DNA from 3 places in the Citrobacter sp. U14242 genome. Region 1 is predicted to be linked to each of the others. Evidence: predicted binding sites of a transcription regulator. Region 1 holds the regulator's gene; each other region holds the start of a gene.
The links. The regulator sigma-54, encoded in region 1, starts transcription at its own class of promoters, with help from an activator protein. The targets are predictions, from matches to a motif close to GTTGGCACANNTTTCGCTNT.

Region 1 (6,143 bases):
ACGCGTCACCACCGTTCTGGTTCCGTCGCAATTGCAGGACAAAAACAAGACCAAGACTCCGGCAGAGAAAAAAGGTAACTGATTCGTTATGGCAACATTAACTGCAAAGAATCTTGCAAAAGCCTACAAAGGCCGTCGTGTGGTGGAAGATGTCAGCCTGACCGTCAACTCCGGGGAGATCGTCGGTCTGCTCGGCCCTAACGGTGCGGGCAAAACAACAACCTTTTACATGGTAGTCGGTATTGTGCCGCGCGATGCTGGCAACATTATCATTGATGACGAAGATATCAGTCTGTTACCCCTGCATGCGCGTGCCCGTCGCGGTATCGGGTACTTACCGCAGGAAGCCTCTATTTTTCGTCGCCTGAGTGTATTTGATAACCTGATGGCGGTTCTGCAAATTCGTGATGATCTCTCCAGCGAGCAACGTGAAGATCGCGCCAATGAGCTGATGGAAGAATTCCATATCGAACATCTGCGTGACAGCCTTGGACAGGCACTCTCCGGTGGGGAACGCCGCCGTGTGGAGATCGCTCGCGCACTGGCCGCTAATCCAAAATTTATCCTGTTGGATGAACCCTTTGCCGGTGTTGACCCCATTTCCGTTATTGATATCAAACGTATTATTGAACACCTGCGCGACAGCGGGCTTGGCGTGCTGATTACCGACCATAACGTGCGCGAAACGCTGGCTGTTTGTGAGCGCGCCTACATTGTGAGCCAGGGACATCTGATCGCACACGGTACGCCGACAGAAATCCTGCAGGACGAGCACGTAAAACGCGTATACCTTGGGGAAGACTTCAGACTCTGATAGGGTAGTAGACTTCACGTCACCGCAGGAGACAACAACTCTGAACATGAAGCAAGGTTTGCAACTCAGGCTTAGCCAACAACTGGCGATGACGCCTCAGCTACAACAGGCTATCCGTCTGTTGCAGTTGTCCACGCTGGAACTTCAGCAAGAACTTCAGCAAGCGCTGGAAAGTAACCCACTGCTCGAGCAAACCGATCTTCACGACGAAATTGATACCCAGGAAAAGCAGGATAGCGAATCCCTCGATACGGCTGACGCACTCGAACAAAAAGAGATGCCGGAAGAGCTACCGCTGGATGCAAGTTGGGATGAGATTTACACCGCAGGTACGCCGTCTGGCACCAGCGGGGATTACATCGATGACGAGCTGCCTGTGTATCAGGGTGAAACCACGCAATCGCTGCAAGATTACCTGATGTGGCAGGTGGAACTGACTCCATTCTCAGACACCGATCGTGCTATTGCCACGTCAATTGTGGATGCAGTCGACGAAACAGGCTATCTCACCGTCACGCTGGACGACATTCTCGACAGCATGGGCGATGACGACGTCGGTATCGATGAAATCGAAGCCGTGCTTAAACGCGTTCAGCGGTTTGATCCCGTTGGCGTGGCGGCAAAAGATCTCCGCGATTGCTTACTGATCCAGCTTTCGCAGTTTGACAAAGCCACACCATGGCTGGAAGAAGCACGTCTGATCATCAGCGATCACCTTGATCTGCTCGCCAACCACGACTTCCGTACGCTGATGCGCGTAACCCGACTGAAAGAAGATGTGCTGAAAGAAGCCGTCAATCTTATCCAGTCGCTTGACCCAAGACCCGGACAGTCTATCCAGACCGGTGAACCAGAGTACGTGATCCCGGATGTGCTGGTGCGTAAGCATAACGATCGCTGGGTAGTAGAACTCAACAGTGACAGCATTCCGCGTTTACAGATTAACCAACACTACGCCGCTCTGTGCAATAACGCGCGCAATGATGCTGACAGCCAGTTTATTCGTAGCAACCTTCAGGATGCGAAATGGCTGATTAAAAGTCTGGAAAGCCGTAATGACACGCTATTGCGCGTAAGCCGCTGTATCGTTGAGCAACAACAGGCCTTCTTTGAGCAAGGCGAAGAGTATATGAAACCGATGGTTCTGGCAGATATCGCCCAGGCCGTCGAGATGCATGAATCGACCATTTCCCGAGTGACCACGCAAAAGTATCTGCACAGTCCACGCGGCATTTTTGAATTGAAGTATTTTTTCTCCAGTCACGTCAACACTGAAGGTGGAGGCGAAGCCTCTTCCACAGCAATCCGCGCACTGGTGAAGAAATTAATTGCTGCGGAGAACCCTGCGAAACCGCTGAGTGACAGCAAGTTAACCTCTATGCTGTCAGAACAAGGTATCATGGTGGCGCGCCGCACCGTTGCGAAGTACCGAGAGTCTTTATCCATTCCGCCGTCTAACCAGCGCAAACAGCTGGTTTGACCCAACCGATAAGGAAGACACTATGCAGCTCAACATCACTGGAAACAACGTCGAAATCACTGAGGCCCTGCGCGACTTTGTCACCACAAAGTTCGCCAAGCTTGAACAATATTTCGACCGGATTAATCAGGTCTATATTGTGTTGAAAGTGGAGAAGGTGACACACATCTCGGATGCAACACTGCATGTAAACGGTGGCGAAATTCATGCCAGCGCGGAAGGTCAGGATATGTACGCCGCCATTGACGGTTTAATTGATAAACTGGCTCGGCAGTTAACAAAACATAAAGATAAACTGAAACAGCACTAACTTGTCCGGGCAGTTAGCGGGTGCAGGACGGCCTGTTGTGAAACACAACGGGCCATTTGTACAGTTAGCGCTTAGGTGAAATTATGACAAATAACGATACGACTCTACAACTGAGCAATGTTCTTAACCAGGAATGTACACGCGCGGCCGTTCACTGCCAAAGCAAGAAACGCGCACTGGAAATCATCAGTGAACTGGCGGCAAAACAACTTAGTTTGCCTCCTCAGGTGGTATTTGAAGCCATTCTGACGCGTGAAAAAATGGGCAGTACCGGTATTGGCAATGGTATTGCCATTCCGCATGGAAAGCTGGAAGAGGACACCCTGCGTGCGGTTGGTGTATTTGTTCAACTTGAAACGCCAATCGCGTTCGATGCCATTGATAATCAGCCAGTCGATCTGCTTTTCGCCCTGCTGGTCCCGGCGGACCAAACCAAAACGCATTTGCATACGTTGTCACTGGTCGCAAAACGTCTGGCAGATAAAACCATCTGTCGTCGCCTGCGCGCCGCGCAGAGTGACCAGGAGTTGTATCAAATCATCACTGACACTGAAGGTGGACAGGATGAAGCATAACAACCCAATGGCATCTTTTTCTGTCGTTGTGAGGAGAAACAGTACATGGTACTGATGATCGTCAGCGGTCGTTCAGGGTCAGGTAAGTCTGTCGCCCTGCGCGCTCTGGAAGATATGGGTTTTTACTGCGTGGATAACCTTCCCGTCGTGTTGTTGCCCGAACTGGCTCGAACCCTCGCCGATCGCCAGATATCTGCGGCTGTCAGCATTGATGTGCGCAATATGCCCGAGTCCCCGGAGATTTTTGAGCAGGCAATGAGTAACCTGCCTGAAGGCTTCTCACCGCAACTGCTGTTCCTTGATGCCGACCGTAACACGCTGATTCGCCGCTACAGCGATACACGCCGTTTACACCCACTGTCCAGCAAGAATTTATCCCTGGAAAGCGCTATCGATAAAGAAAGCGATTTACTGGAGCCGTTGCGTTCGCGCGCTGACCTGATCGTAGACACCTCTGAAATGTCTGTGCACGAGCTGGCGGAAATGTTACGTACCCGACTGCTGGGCAAACGTGAACGTGAACTGACGATGGTATTTGAATCCTTTGGCTTTAAACACGGAATCCCTATCGATGCGGATTACGTCTTTGATGTCCGCTTCCTGCCTAACCCGCACTGGGATCCAAAGCTACGTCCGATGACCGGTCTGGACAGGCCCGTCGCAGCCTTTCTGGACAGACACACAGAAGTACACAATTTTATCTACCAGACTCGCAGCTACCTTGAGCTATGGTTACCCATGCTGGAGACCAACAACCGCAGCTACCTCACTGTAGCCATCGGCTGTACCGGCGGGAAACACCGTTCGGTGTATATTGCAGAGCAACTGGCAGACTACTTCCGCTCACGCGGTAAAAACGTGCAGTCACGCCATCGTACGCTGGAAAAACGCAAATCATGACCGTGAAGCAAACTGTTGAAATCACGAATAAGCTGGGCATGCATGCCCGGCCGGCAATGAAACTGTTTGAGCTAATGCAGGGTTTTGAAGCAGAAGTTCTGCTGCGTAATGATGAAGGAACGGAAGCCGAGGCAAACAGCGTTATCGCTCTGTTGATGCTGGATTCCGCCAAAGGACGCCAGATAGAAGTCGAAGCCACGGGTCCGCAAGAAGTTGAGGCCCTGGCAGCCGTGATTGCGCTGTTTAATTCGGGGTTTGATGAGGATTAGTTAAGTGCCTGATGCGCTGCGCTTATCGGGCCTACAAATCAACCGCTGCAGGCATCCGTAGGCCGGATAAGGCGTTTACGCCGCCATCCGGCAATAACCCCGTTAATACAGCTTATTTTCACGCATAAACGACTCACCGCCCAACTGGCGCATTTGGCGCATGATCCACGCCTGACGACTGCGCACATAGCCGGAAGGCGCACTCGCCTTAAAACGTAACGGATTGGGCAGAACCGCCGCCAGCAATGCCGCTTCAGACGGGCTAAGACGGCTGGCGGGTTTATGGAAATAGCGCTGTGATGCAGCCTCTACACCGAATACTCCATCACCAAACTCCGCAATATTCAAATAAACCGTCAGGATTCGTTTCTTACTCCAGACTGTTTCTATCCCCAGCGTTAACCCGGCCTCGAGCCCTTTGCGCACCCAGCTACGCCCATCCCACAAAAAGAGGTTTTTTGCCGTTTGTTGCGATAACGTCGAGGCGCCCCGAATACGGTTTTCATTACGTTCGTTATGCGCCAGCGCTTTCTCTATCGCAGAGACATCAAATCCCCAGTGGTCGGGAAATTTCTGGTCCTCAGCAGCAATGACAGCCAGTCCCATCCACGGTGATATCTCATCCATACTGACCCAATCAGAATGCGCCACATAGCCGAAATCACCCTGTATCCAGGCACCAAGCTGCCGCTCAATCATGACCGCCGAGAAAGGAACGGGCATCACGCTGAAGAGTGCTATACCCCCGCCCCAAAACACGGCGAGGACAATAATTGCCCGCAGAAATAGACGTCGCAGAAAGGCGGTAGCCCCTTTTCTCATTCAGCCAGCACCAGCACACGCGAGACCAGTTTGTCGATCCCACTCGCCACCTGGGCGATATCCTGCGCCAGCATATAAGCAGGTGTGGTGACAACTTTATTATCTTCATCAACCACAATGTCATCGACCGGGCAAGGCACATGTTCAGCGCCCATCTCCTCCAGCACTTCCGCTGTATCGATGTCAGTGCCAATTGTCAGACGCAGCGGGAAGTCAAAAATCTTAGGTAACATAGCAGGAGCAATACACATGAATCCCAGGGGTTTACCGGCCTGATGCAGCGCCTTCGCCAGTGCGGCCAAGTCGCTATCAACCCGACATTCAGTGCCCTGGCTGGCAAAATTGCTCAGATTTTTTGCTGCGCCAAACCCGCCAGGCACGATTAGCGCATCCAGCTCCGCTGCAGCCGCCAGGGCCAGGGGGCGAATATCACCACGCGCAATACGCGCAGCTTCAATCAGGACATTGCGCGTTTCCGGCATCGGCTCGCCCGTCAGATGATTAATGACATCCGCCTGCTGTTTATCTGGCGCAAAGCAGATAGCCTGAGCGCCATTGCGGGCAATAGCCAGCAGCGTGAGTACGGTTTCGTGAATTTCTGCACCGTCATACACGCCACATCCACTGAGCACTACGCCAACTTTTTTCATCGTGATACTCCTTTCGCAACTGACTGAAGCATATTAATAATTCTGATTAGAATGCCACGCTTCACACATTTAACTGATTCATGTAACAAATTATTTAAGATTTGCTATCTTAACTGCGTGCGGCCTGAAAATTAGGGCTGCGCCCTTGTAAACAATGATAATAATTTACGGCGCAGCCACGATTTCCCTGGTGTTGGCGCAGTATTCGCGCACCCCGGTCAAGCCGGGGTCATTTTTTTTCCACGCTCGCAACCCAGGCTCTTAATACCGCTACGTCGTGCTGCCACTCCTGCTTCATCTCTTCAATCCATTCAGCTACGTTA
Region 2 (6,143 bases), on a different contig from region 1:
ACCGATGATCTGGCCTTCGTAAACTTCAGCACCGTGACCCAGGAACAGCTTACCGCGGTCCTGCAGGCTGAACAGTGCGAACGCAACTGCTTTACCCTGGCCGTTGGAGATCAGTACGCCGTTCTGACGCTGACCCACATCACCCGCACGAACGTCGTCGTAGTGGCTGAAGGTGGAGTACAGCAGACCGGTACCGGAAGTCATGGTCATGAATTCTGAACGGAAGCCGATCAAACCACGGCTTGGGATCACGTAGTCAAGACGTACGCGGCCTTTGCCATCTGGATTCATGTTTTTCAGGTCGCCTTTACGCTCACCCAGAGCCTGCATCACAGAACCCTGATGCTGCTCTTCGACGTCCAGCGTTACGTTTTCGAACGGCTCTTGTTTACGGCCATCGATTTCGCGGAAGATTACTTTCGGACGGGAAACCGCCATTTCGAAACCTTCACGACGCATGTTTTCGATCAGAACTGACAGGTGCAGCTCACCACGACCGGATACACGGAATGCATCCGCATCTTCGGTTTCTTCAACGCGCAGCGCAACGTTGTGCACCAGTTCTTTGTTCAGGCGGTCAAGGATCTGACGAGAGGTAACATATTTACCTTCTTTACCACAGAACGGAGAGGTGTTTACGCAGAAGAACATGGTTACGGTCGGTTCATCAACGGACAGAGCTGGCAGCGCTTCGACGTTCTGCGGGTCGCAGATGGTGTCGGAGATGTTCAGTTCACCCAGACCGGTGATCGCGATGATATCGCCTGCTTCGGCAATATCACTCTCGATACGCTCCAGACCCAGATGGGTCAGAACTTTACCGACTTTACCGTTACGGGTTTTGCCTTCGCTATCAATGATAGTGATCTGCTGGTTCGGTTTAACTTTACCGCGTTTGATGCGGCCGATACCGATTACGCCAACGTAGTTGTTGTAGTCCAGCTGGGAGATTTGCATCTGCAGCGGGCCATCAAGGTCTACGTTCGGAGCCGGTACGCGATCAACGATGGTCTGATACAGCGGAGTCATGTCTTCAGCCATGTCTTCGTGATCCAGACCAGCGATACCGTTCAGCGCGGAAGCGTAAACGATCGGGAAGTCCAGCTGCTCATCGGTAGCGTCGAGGTTAACGAACAGGTCAAATACCTGGTCAACAACCCAGTCAGGGCGCGCGCCAGGACGGTCAACTTTGTTGATAACAACAATTGGCTTCAGGCCATGGGCAAAGGCTTTTTTGGTCACGAAGCGCGTCTGCGGCATCGGACCGTCCATTGCATCCACCACCAGCAGCACGGAGTCGACCATGGACATTACACGTTCAACTTCACCACCGAAGTCGGCGTGCCCTGGGGTATCAACGATGTTGATACGGTAGTCATTCCATTTGATAGCGGTGTTTTTAGCGAGGATGGTAATCCCACGCTCTTTCTCCAAATCGTTGGAGTCCATCACGCGCTCTTGGGTTTCAGCACGTGCATCGAACGTACCGGATTGTTGGAGCAGCTTGTCTACCAGGGTCGTTTTACCATGGTCTACGTGCGCGATGATGGCGATGTTACGCAAATTTTCGATCACAACTTTGCCTCAGGCATTTTAGAAATAGCGCGTTATTGTACACGGATTAATCGCAGTACAAAACAGGATCACAAACATCCTCCGCAAACAAGTATTGCAGAGTTTCTTTGTGATCACATTCACGGAGCGTTAAAAGGGGTAATCTGAGCTGCTTTGCACCAATATGGTGCTTAATGTTCACATTAAAGCACTATAATGGTGCAACACAACCTTCATGGTGCAGCCCCTTTGCACGATGGTGCGCATGATAACGCCTTTTAGGGGCAATTTAAAAGTTGGCACAGATTTCGCTTTATATTTTTTACGGCGACACGGCCAATTTTTGCAGAATTGAAGACTTCGTTACCACGACGACAATGACCAATCCGGGAGAGTAAGTATGTCCGCTGAACACGTTTTGACGATGCTGAACGAACACGAAGTGAAGTTTGTTGATTTGCGCTTCACCGACACTAAAGGTAAAGAACAGCACGTCACTATTCCTGCTCATCAGGTAAATGCCGAATTCTTTGAAGAAGGCAAAATGTTTGACGGCTCCTCAATCGGTGGCTGGAAAGGCATTAACGAATCAGACATGGTGCTGATGCCAGATGCTTCCACCGCGCTCATTGACCCGTTCTTTGAAGAGTCTACCCTGATCATCCGTTGCGATATCCTGGAACCAGGTACGCTGCAGGGCTACGACCGCGACCCGCGCTCCATCGCGAAACGCGCTGAAGAATACCTGCGCGCTACTGGCATCGCAGACACCGTTCTGTTCGGGCCAGAGCCAGAGTTCTTCCTGTTTGACGACATCCGTTTCGGCGCGTCTATTTCCGGTTCTCACGTCGCTATCGATGACATCGAAGGCGCATGGAACTCCTCCACCAAATACGAAGGTGGCAACAAAGGTCACCGTCCTGGCGTCAAAGGCGGTTACTTCCCGGTTCCTCCGGTAGATTCTTCTCAGGACATCCGTTCTACCATGTGTCTGATCATGGAAGAGATGGGTCTGGTTGTTGAAGCGCACCACCACGAAGTCGCGACCGCGGGTCAGAACGAAATCGCAACCCGCTTTAACACCATGACTAAAAAAGCGGACGAAATTCAGATCTACAAATATGTCGTTCACAACGTTGCGCACCGTTTCGGTAAAACGGCGACCTTTATGCCAAAACCGATGTTTGGCGATAACGGCTCCGGCATGCACTGCCACATGTCCCTGTCCAAGAACGGCGTAAACCTGTTCTCTGGTGACAAATATGCAGGTCTGTCTGAGCAGGCGCTGTACTACATCGGCGGCGTTATTAAGCACGCTAAAGCGATCAACGCCCTGGCGAACCCGACCACCAACTCTTACAAGCGTCTGGTCCCGGGTTATGAAGCACCGGTCATGTTGGCTTACTCTGCCCGTAACCGTTCTGCGTCCATTCGTATTCCAGTTGTTGCTTCTCCGAAAGCGCGTCGTATCGAAGTGCGCTTCCCGGACCCGGCAGCTAACCCGTACCTGTGCTTTGCTGCACTGCTGATGGCTGGCCTGGACGGTATTAAGAACAAGATCCACCCAGGCGAAGCAATGGACAAAAACCTGTATGACCTGCCGCCGGAAGAAGCGAAAGAGATCCCACAGGTTGCAGGCTCTCTGGAAGAAGCACTAAAAGAACTGGATCTGGACCGCGAGTTCCTGACCGCAGGCGGCGTGTTCACCAATGAAGCGATCGATGCGTACATTGCACTGCGTCGCGAAGAAGATGACCGCGTGCGCATGACTCCGCACCCGGTAGAGTTTGAGCTGTACTACAGCGTTTAATCGTTTGAGTTGCCGTGGAACTTTTAGCCTGCTCAGGCAGGCTTGAGATCGATGGCGAATGATAGGACGCCTGATGGCGCAAACTTATCAGGCCTGGCGGGTAACATTACCTTGCAGGCCGGATAAGGCAGAGCCGCCATCCGGCATCTACGTTTGCCAGTCATCTGTAGCCCATCTCTGGATGGGCTTTTTTCTCCACTAACAACCTGTTCTCTCGCGCTTTTTATGCATAAAAAGCTATAATGCACTAAATTGGTGCAACACTTTTCTGGAGACTGCTGAATGGCAACCGGCACGCTGCCCGATGCTGGGCAGATCCTCAATTCGTTAATCAACAGTATTTTACTCGTCGACGATGAGCTGGCGGTGCATTACGCCAACCCGGCGGCGCAACAACTGCTCGCGCAAAGTTCCCGCAAACTGTTTGGCACACCGCTGCCCGATCTACTGAGTTATTTCTCCCTGAACATTGGGCTGATGCGAGAAAGCCTGGAAGCGGGCCAGGGCTTCACGGATAACGAAGTGATGCTGGTGATAGACAGTCACTCACATATCCTCTCTGTGACCGCGCAGAGGCTGCCTGATGGCCTTATCCTGCTGGAGATGGCACCTATGGATAACCAGCGCCGTCTGAGTCAGGAGCAACTGCAGCATGCCCAGCAGATTGCTGCCCGCGATCTGGTGCGTGGTCTGGCGCACGAAATTAAAAATCCGTTGGGCGGCCTGCGCGGAGCAGCTCAGCTTCTTGGCAAAGCGCTTCCGGACCCGGCGCTGACGGAATATACCAAAGTCATTATTGAGCAGGCTGACCGCCTGCGTAATCTGGTTGATCGACTGTTGGGGCCGCAACAGCCAGGAATGCACATCACGGAAAGTATTCATAAAGTGGCAGAGCGCGTGGTGGCGCTGGTGTCGATGGAGCTCCCCGAAAACGTCACGCTGATTCGTGATTACGACCCGAGCCTGCCAGAACTGCTGCACGATCCGGATCAGATAGAACAAGTTCTGCTGAATATCGTGCGTAATGCTCTTCAGGCGCTGGGACCGGAAGGCGGAGAAATTATTCTGCGCACCCGCACCGCGTTTCAGCTTACGCTGCACGGTATGCGCTACCGTCTGGCGGCACGTATTGATGTCGAGGACAACGGTCCGGGCATTCCCTCGCATTTGCAGGATACACTGTTCTACCCAATGGTCAGCGGCCGCGAAGGCGGTACCGGACTTGGATTATCCATCGCCCGTAATTTGATCGATCAACATTCCGGCAAAATTGAATTTACCAGTTGGCCGGGTCATACCGAATTCTCGGTTTACCTGCCTATCAGGAAATAAAGGTGACGTTTATGCAACGAGGAATAGTCTGGGTAGTTGATGACGATAGTTCCATCCGTTGGGTGCTTGAACGTGCGCTCGCAGGGGCAGGACTAAGCTGCACCACATTTGAAAGTGGTAAAGAGGTGCTGGATGCGCTTGCCAGCAAAACGCCGGACGTGCTGTTGTCGGATATCCGCATGCCGGGGATGGACGGTCTGACGCTGTTAAAACAGATTAAGCAGCGTCACCAGATGCTTCCGGTCATCATAATGACTGCTCATTCCGATCTGGATGCCGCCGTGAGCGCTTACCAGCAAGGGGCGTTCGACTATCTGCCCAAACCTTTTGATATTGACGAAGCGGTAGCGCTGGTCGAGCGCGCCATAAGCCATTATCAGGAACAGCAGCAGCCGCGTAATATTCAGATCAACGGCCCGACCACCGATATCATCGGCGAAGCGCCCGCGATGCAGGATGTGTTCCGCATCATTGGCCGCCTCTCCCGCTCGTCAATCAGTGTGCTGATCAACGGAGAATCCGGGACGGGTAAAGAGCTGGTCGCCCACGCCCTGCACCGCCACAGCCCGCGCGTCAAAGCACCGTTTATCGCGCTTAACATGGCCGCCATTCCGAAGGATTTGATTGAGTCTGAACTATTTGGCCACGAAAAAGGGGCGTTTACCGGGGCGAATACCATTCGTCAGGGGCGTTTCGAACAGGCTGATGGCGGCACCCTCTTCCTTGATGAAATTGGCGATATGCCGCTGGACGTGCAGACACGTTTGTTGCGCGTATTAGCCGATGGACAGTTTTACCGCGTTGGCGGTTACGCCCCCGTAAAGGTAGATGTTCGGATTATCGCGGCCACCCACCAGAACCTGGAACTGCGCGTGCAGGAAGGCAAATTCCGTGAGGATTTATTCCACCGTCTGAACGTAATTCGCGTTCATTTGCCCCCGCTGCGTGAGCGTCGGGAAGATATCCCCCGTCTGGCACGTCATTTCCTGCAGGAAGCCGCCCGCGAGTTGGGTGTGGAAGCCAAGCAACTCCACCCAGAAACCGAAGCGGCACTTACGCGTCTGGCCTGGCCAGGTAACGTTCGTCAGCTTGAAAACACCTGTCGCTGGCTGACCGTAATGGCTGCCGGGCAGGAAGTGCTGATTCAGGACTTACCGGCCGAACTGTTTGAAGCCAGCGTGCCCGATGCGCCTTCGCATATGCAGCCGGACAGCTGGGCAACCCTGTTGGCACAATGGGCAGACCGGGCATTGCGATCCGGTCATCAAAACTTGCTGTCAGAGGCTCAACCGGAGATGGAGCGGACGCTGTTGACCACCGCACTGCGTCATACCCAGGGACACAAACAGGAAGCGGCACGCTTGCTCGGCTGGGGGCGTAATACCTTGACGCGCAAGTTAAAAGAACTCGGAATGGAGTGACGAAAAGTCACTGTGTAAAGATTGAT
Region 3 (6,143 bases), on a different contig from region 1:
CTCATTCGGTGCTGGAGAATGTGAATTTCCAGCTTAAGCCAGGGCAGATGCTGGGTATTTGTGGTCCAACTGGGGCAGGGAAAAGTACCGTACTATCGCTGCTCCAGCGCCATTTCGATATCACTCAAGGGGATGTGCGTTTTCATGGTATTCCGTTAACGCGCTTGCAGCTTGATAGCTGGCGTAGCCGCCTGGCAGTGGTCAGCCAGACACCTTTCTTGTTCTCGGATACGGTCGCCAACAACATAGCGCTTGGACGCCCGCAGGCCACGCAGGATGAAATTGAACATGTTGCACGTCTGGCCAGCGTGCATGAGGATATTTTACGTCTTCCTCAGGGGTATGACACTGAAGTGGGTGAACGCGGCGTGATGCTGTCCGGTGGACAAAAACAGCGTATTTCTATCGCTCGTGCGCTGCTGCTGAATGCTGAAATCCTGATTCTTGACGATGCGTTATCGGCGGTGGATGGTCGTACTGAACATCAAATTCTGCATAACCTGCGCCAGTGGGGAGAAGGCAGAACCGTGATAATCAGCGCTCACCGTTTATCTGCGCTGACAGAAGCCAATGAAATTATCGTGATGCAGCACGGACATATTGCTCAGCGTGGCAAACATGATGCGCTGGTGCAACAACCTGGCTGGTATCGTGATATGTACCGTTATCAGCAACTGGAAGCGGCATTGTCTGATGCGCCGGAAATCGACGAGGAGGCGGCTAATGCGTAGTTTTGGACAATTATGGCCGACCCTGAAAAGGTTGCTGGCGTACGGCTCGCCGTGGCGAAAACAGCTCTCTATCGCTGTTGTCATGCTGTGGGTAGCAGCAGCGGCGGAAGTTAGTGGTCCGCTGCTCATCAGCTATTTTATCGACAACATGGTGGCGAAAAACAATTTGCCGCTGGCGATGGTGGCTGGGCTGGTGGCGGCATATGTCGGTCTGCAACTGTTGGCGGCGGGCCTGCATTACGCGCAATCATTACTCTTTAACCAGGCGGCCGTTGGTGTGGTGCAGCAGCTACGTACCGATGTGATGGATGCCGCGCTGCGTCAGCCGCTCAGTGCTTTTGATACTCAGCCTGTCGGGCAGCTTATCTCCCGGGTGACCAATGATACCGAAGTGATCCGCGACCTGTACGTGACGGTAGTCGCGACGGTACTGCGCAGCGCCGCCTTAATTGGTGCCATGCTGGTAGCGATGTTCAGCCTTGAATGGCGAATGGCGCTGGTTGCGATGGTCATATTCCCGGCTGTACTGGTGGTGATGGTGATTTATCAGCGCTATAGCACCCCCATTGTGCGTCGCGTTCGCGCCTATCTGGCGGATATCAACGATGGCTTTAACGAAGTGATTAACGGCATGAGCGTGATCCAGCAGTTCCGCCAGCAGGCGCGTTTTGGTGAGCGAATGGGCGAAGCCAGCCGTTCGCACTATATGGCGCGCATGCAAACGCTGCGCCTGGATGGCTTTTTGTTGCGCCCGTTGCTCAGCTTGTTTTCTGCCCTGATCCTCTGCGGTTTGCTAATGCTGTTTAGCTTTACATCCGGCACGTCCATTGAGGTTGGGGTGCTGTATGCGTTTATCAGCTATCTGGGGCGTTTGAACGAGCCGTTGATCGAGCTGACGACCCAGCAATCAATGCTGCAACAGGCGGTGGTCGCGGGTGAACGTGTATTTGAACTGATGGATGGCCCACGCCAGCGTTATGGTGAGGATATCCAACCCCTGAAAAGTGGGGACATTGAGGTTGATAACGTCTCTTTTGCCTATCGTGACGACAATCTGGTGCTGCAAAACATCAGTTTGTCCGTACCTTCTCGTCGTTTTGTTGCGTTGGTTGGGCACACCGGTAGCGGCAAGAGTACGCTCGCCAGCCTGCTGATGGGGTACTACCCGTTGACGCAGGGTGATATTCGTCTGGACGGACGACCGCTGTCTTCGTTGAGCCACAGTGTGTTACGCCAGGGCGTTGCGATGGTGCAGCAGGATCCGGTGGTGATGGCGGATACCTTCCTGGCAAACGTCACGCTGGGTCGCGATATTTCTGAAGAGCGGGTATGGCAGGCGCTGGAGACGGTGCAACTGGCAGAACTGGCGCGCGGGCTGAGTGACGGTATTCATACCCGACTGGGCGAGCAGGGCAATAATTTATCAGTCGGGCAGAAACAGCTGCTGGCGCTGGCGCGCGTGCTGGTCGAAACGCCGCAGGTGCTGATTCTGGACGAAGCGACGGCCAGCATTGACTCCGGTACTGAACAGGCTATTCAGCAGGCGTTGGCAGCGGTGCGTGAGCACACCACGCTGGTGGTGATTGCGCATCGGTTATCCACCATTGTCGATGCCGACACCATTCTGGTACTGCACCGGGGGCAGGCCGTTGAGCGCGGCACGCACCAGCAACTGCTTGCCGCACAGGGCCGCTACTGGCAAATGTATCAACTGCAGTTGGCGGGCGAAGAGCTGGCGGCTAGCGTAAACGAAGATTCGGCAATCGCCTGATGGCGCTGCGTTTATCAGGCCTACAGCCAGTGTGGTTTTGTCGGCCTGATGACGCGTTTTCGCCGCCATCCTGCATTCAACAATCTGGTGCAAAAATGTAACGCACTATGCACCGTTTTAGTGCGTTTTTTCTTTTTCTATCCTGGCCGTACCCCGCGCGGCTGAATCATCCCGCGTTTTTCATTCCTGGCACACCCCTTGCAATGTTCAGCATGTGTATCTGCAGCCACTACTGAATTCTGACTGGAGGGGATCTATGAAGCTGGTTACCGTGGTAATCAAACCGTTCAAACTGGAAGACGTCCGTGAAGCATTGTCGTCTATTGGTATTCAGGGGCTGACCGTCACCGAAGTGAAAGGGTTTGGCCGACAAAAAGGTCATGCCGAGTTGTACCGGGGAGCGGAATACAGCGTCAACTTCTTACCCAAAGTGAAGATTGATGTGGCAATTGCTGATGACCAACTGGATGGCGTAATTGATGTCATCAGTAAGGCCGCCTACACCGGAAAAATTGGCGACGGCAAAATTTTCGTCGCCGAGCTACAACGCGTGATTCGTATTCGTACCGGCGAAGCCGACGAAGCCGCACTGTAACGTCTGGCACACAGTGATAGGAAACCAAAAAATGAAGATAGCAACGATGAAAACGGGTATTGCATCACTGGCGCTGCTGCCGGGACTGGTGATGGCGGCACCGGCGGTCGCGGATAAAGCCGATAACGCTTTTATGATGATTTGCACTGCGCTGGTGCTGTTTATGACCATCCCTGGCATTGCGTTGTTCTACGGCGGTTTAATTCGCGGTAAGAACGTGCTGTCAATGCTGACCCAGGTTACGGTGACATTCGCTCTGGTCTGTATTTTGTGGGTCGTTTATGGCTACTCACTGACTTTCGGCGAAGGAAATAATTTTTTTGGTAACTTCAACTGGGTCATGTTGAAGAATATTGCACTGACGGCGGTGACGGGGAGTATCTATCAGTATATTCACGTTGCTTTTCAGGGGTCTTTCGCCTGTATCACTGTTGGGCTTATCGTTGGTGCGCTGGCGGAGCGTATACGGTTCTCGGCGGTGCTGATTTTTGTGGTGGTGTGGCTGACGCTGTCTTACATTCCTATTGCACACATGGTCTGGGGCGGTGGTTTGCTGGCTACTCATGGTGCGCTGGATTTTGCTGGCGGCACGGTAGTACATATCAACGCCGCGATTGCCGGTCTGGTTGGGGCTTATCTGATTGGTAAACGGGTCGGTTTTGGCAAAGAAGCGTTTAAGCCACATAACCTGCCAATGGTTTTTACCGGCACGGCTATTCTCTATATCGGCTGGTTTGGCTTTAACGCTGGTTCCGCGGGTATGGCGAATGAAATTGCCGCGCTGGCCTTCGTGAATACCGTTGTTGCAACCGCGGCCGCTATTCTTGGCTGGATCTTCGGTGAATGGGCGCTGCGTGGCAAACCATCATTGCTGGGAGCCTGTTCCGGTGCCATTGCGGGTCTGGTTGGTGTGACGCCTGCCTGTGGTTACATCGGTGTTGGTGGTGCGTTGATCATCGGCGTGGTTGCTGGTTTGGCGGGGCTGTGGGGCGTGACGATGCTGAAGCGCTTTCTGCGTGTTGATGACCCGTGTGATGTCTTCGGTGTTCACGGTGTCTGTGGCATTGTCGGATGTATCCTGACTGGCGTATTTGCCGCCAGCTCTTTAGGGGGGGTAGGATTTGCCGAAGGCGTTACCATGGGGCATCAGCTTCTGGTCCAACTGGAAAGTGTGGCGATCACCATTGTCTGGTCCGGTGTCGTGGCATTTATCGGCTATAAGTTGGCGGACATGACGGTAGGTCTGCGCGTACCGGAAGAGCAGGAGCGTGAAGGGCTGGATGTGAACAGCCACGGCGAAAACGCCTACAACGCCTGATGTTTCAATTTCTCGGATGGTGCTAAATGCTTTTCCGGCCTACGACAATTTATCCTGTAGGCCGGAAAAGAAATCAATTACGATTACGCATTACCCCTTCCTGCACGGTAGAGGCGACCAGCACGCCATCCTGAGTATAAAACTCCCCGCGTACAAACCCCCTGGCACCAGAGGCAGATGTACTTTCTACGTTGTACAACAACCACTCATTGATATTAAAAGGACGATGGAACCACATCGAATGGTCGATCGTGGCTATCTGAATCCCTTTTTCCAGAAAACCAATGCCATATGGTTGTAAAGCAACAGGCAGGAAGTTCAGATCGGAGGCGTAACCAAGCAGATACTGATGTACACGAAGATCGTCCTGCAGCGTGCCGTTAGCGCGTATCCACACCTGGCGAGTCGGGTTGGCAACGTGACCTTTTAACGGATTATGAAATTCCACCGGACGTACTTCCAGTGGGCGGTCGTTGATAAATTTTTCTTTCAACAGCGGTGGCAGCAGGTGAGCTACTGAACGGGCGATCTCAGTTTCTGATTTAAGCTCTTCAGGGCCAGGCGCATCCGGCATCTCTTTTTGATGCTCAAACCCGTCTTCTGGTGCCTGGAAAGAGGCGGTCATATAAAAAATGGGTTTCCCATTCTGGATCGCGGCAACGCGGCGGGCGCTGAAGCTGTTACCATCGCGCAGCACTTCTACATCATAGATGATGGGCTTTTGGCTATCGCCTGGCCGTAAAAAGTAGCTGTGGAAGGAATGCACCAGACGTTCTTCCGGCACGGTCTCTTTCGCGGCGTACAACGCCTGACCGACAACTTGTCCACCAAAAACCTGACGTAACCCTAAGTCTTCACTTTGGCCCCGAAAGAGTCCTTCTTCAATTTTTTCCAGATTTAACAATGTCAGCAAATTTTTCAGTGCCAGACTCATACGTGCTCTCCAGGTAATAGCGATCTCGCAGCGAGGTAGGCAGAGTATAACGCAATTTTAAAAGTGGTCCGATGGGTGCAATTGTCTGAATTACAGGCCTATTGCAAGCAGAAATTGCTAATTTGTGCCACACTTAGTCATGTTATGCTTTTGTTAACCACTCTTCTGGCGAGGAAAGTTCTCGTTGGTGCATAGATGATAAGGAGAATTTAATGAAACTCGTGCACATGGTAAGTGGTTTAGCGGTTGCGGTCGCTCTGGCGGCCTGTGCTGGTAAAAGTGCAGATATTCAAACACCTGCGCCAAGTCCTAATACGTCAATTGCTGACACACAGTCTAAAATTCAACAGCCGAATGTATCTGGTACGGTATGGATCCGCCAGAAAGTTGCCTTACCGCCGGATGCCGTGCTGACCGTCACACTGTCAGATGCGTCGCTTGCCGATGCACCGTCAAAAGTGCTGTCGCAAAAAGTTGTGCGTACCGAGGGAAAACAAGCACCATTCAGTTTCGTGCTCCCGTTTAATCCGGCAGATATTCAGCCGAACGCACGTATTCTGCTGAGTGCGGCGATTACAGTGAATGATAAACTGGTCTTTATTACTGATACCGTCCAGACGGTGATCAATCAGGGGGGGACTAAAGCCGACCTGACCCTGGTCCCGGTCCAGCAGACGGCCGTTCCAGTACAGGCGAGCGGTGGTGCCGCGACAACGGTACCGTCAACGTCACCCACGCAGGTGAATCCGTCTTCCGCAGTTCCTGCCCCGACACAGTACTAAGGGCATACTACC

Region 2: the regulator sigma-54 is predicted to act here: its motif matches at 1,850-1,869, upstream of glnA (glutamate--ammonia ligase).
Region 3: the regulator sigma-54 is predicted to act here: its motif matches at 2,688-2,707, upstream of glnK (P-II family nitrogen regulator).

Annotation. Positions count from the first base shown of each region.
Region 1 is NZ_JBKGLW010000005.1:274,848-280,990, forward strand. It holds gene lptA (lipopolysaccharide ABC transporter substrate-binding protein LptA) at 1-82, shown strand, start outside; gene lptB (LPS export ABC transporter ATP-binding protein) at 89-814, shown strand; gene rpoN (RNA polymerase factor sigma-54) at 861-2,294, shown strand; gene hpf (ribosome hibernation promoting factor) at 2,317-2,604, shown strand; gene ptsN (PTS IIA-like nitrogen regulatory protein PtsN) at 2,688-3,179, shown strand; gene rapZ (RNase adapter RapZ) at 3,225-4,079, shown strand; gene npr (PTS phosphocarrier protein NPr) at 4,076-4,348, shown strand; gene mtgA (monofunctional biosynthetic peptidoglycan transglycosylase) at 4,451-5,170, opposite strand; gene elbB (isoprenoid biosynthesis glyoxalase ElbB) at 5,167-5,820, opposite strand; gene arcB (aerobic respiration two-component sensor histidine kinase ArcB) at 6,050-6,143, opposite strand, start outside.
Region 2 is NZ_JBKGLW010000014.1:11,265-17,407, reverse strand. It holds gene typA (ribosome-dependent GTPase TypA) at 1-1,575, opposite strand, end outside; gene glnA (glutamate--ammonia ligase) at 1,955-3,364, shown strand; gene glnL (nitrogen regulation protein NR(II)) at 3,647-4,696, shown strand; gene glnG (nitrogen regulation protein NR(I)) at 4,708-6,117, shown strand.
Region 3 is NZ_JBKGLW010000003.1:215,829-221,971, reverse strand. It holds gene ACLJXE_RS06045 (SmdA family multidrug ABC transporter permease/ATP-binding protein) at 1-731, shown strand, start outside; gene ACLJXE_RS06040 (SmdB family multidrug efflux ABC transporter permease/ATP-binding protein) at 724-2,502, shown strand; gene glnK (P-II family nitrogen regulator) at 2,759-3,097, shown strand; gene amtB (ammonium transporter AmtB) at 3,129-4,415, shown strand; gene tesB (acyl-CoA thioesterase II) at 4,489-5,349, opposite strand; gene ACLJXE_RS06020 (YbaY family lipoprotein) at 5,562-6,131, shown strand.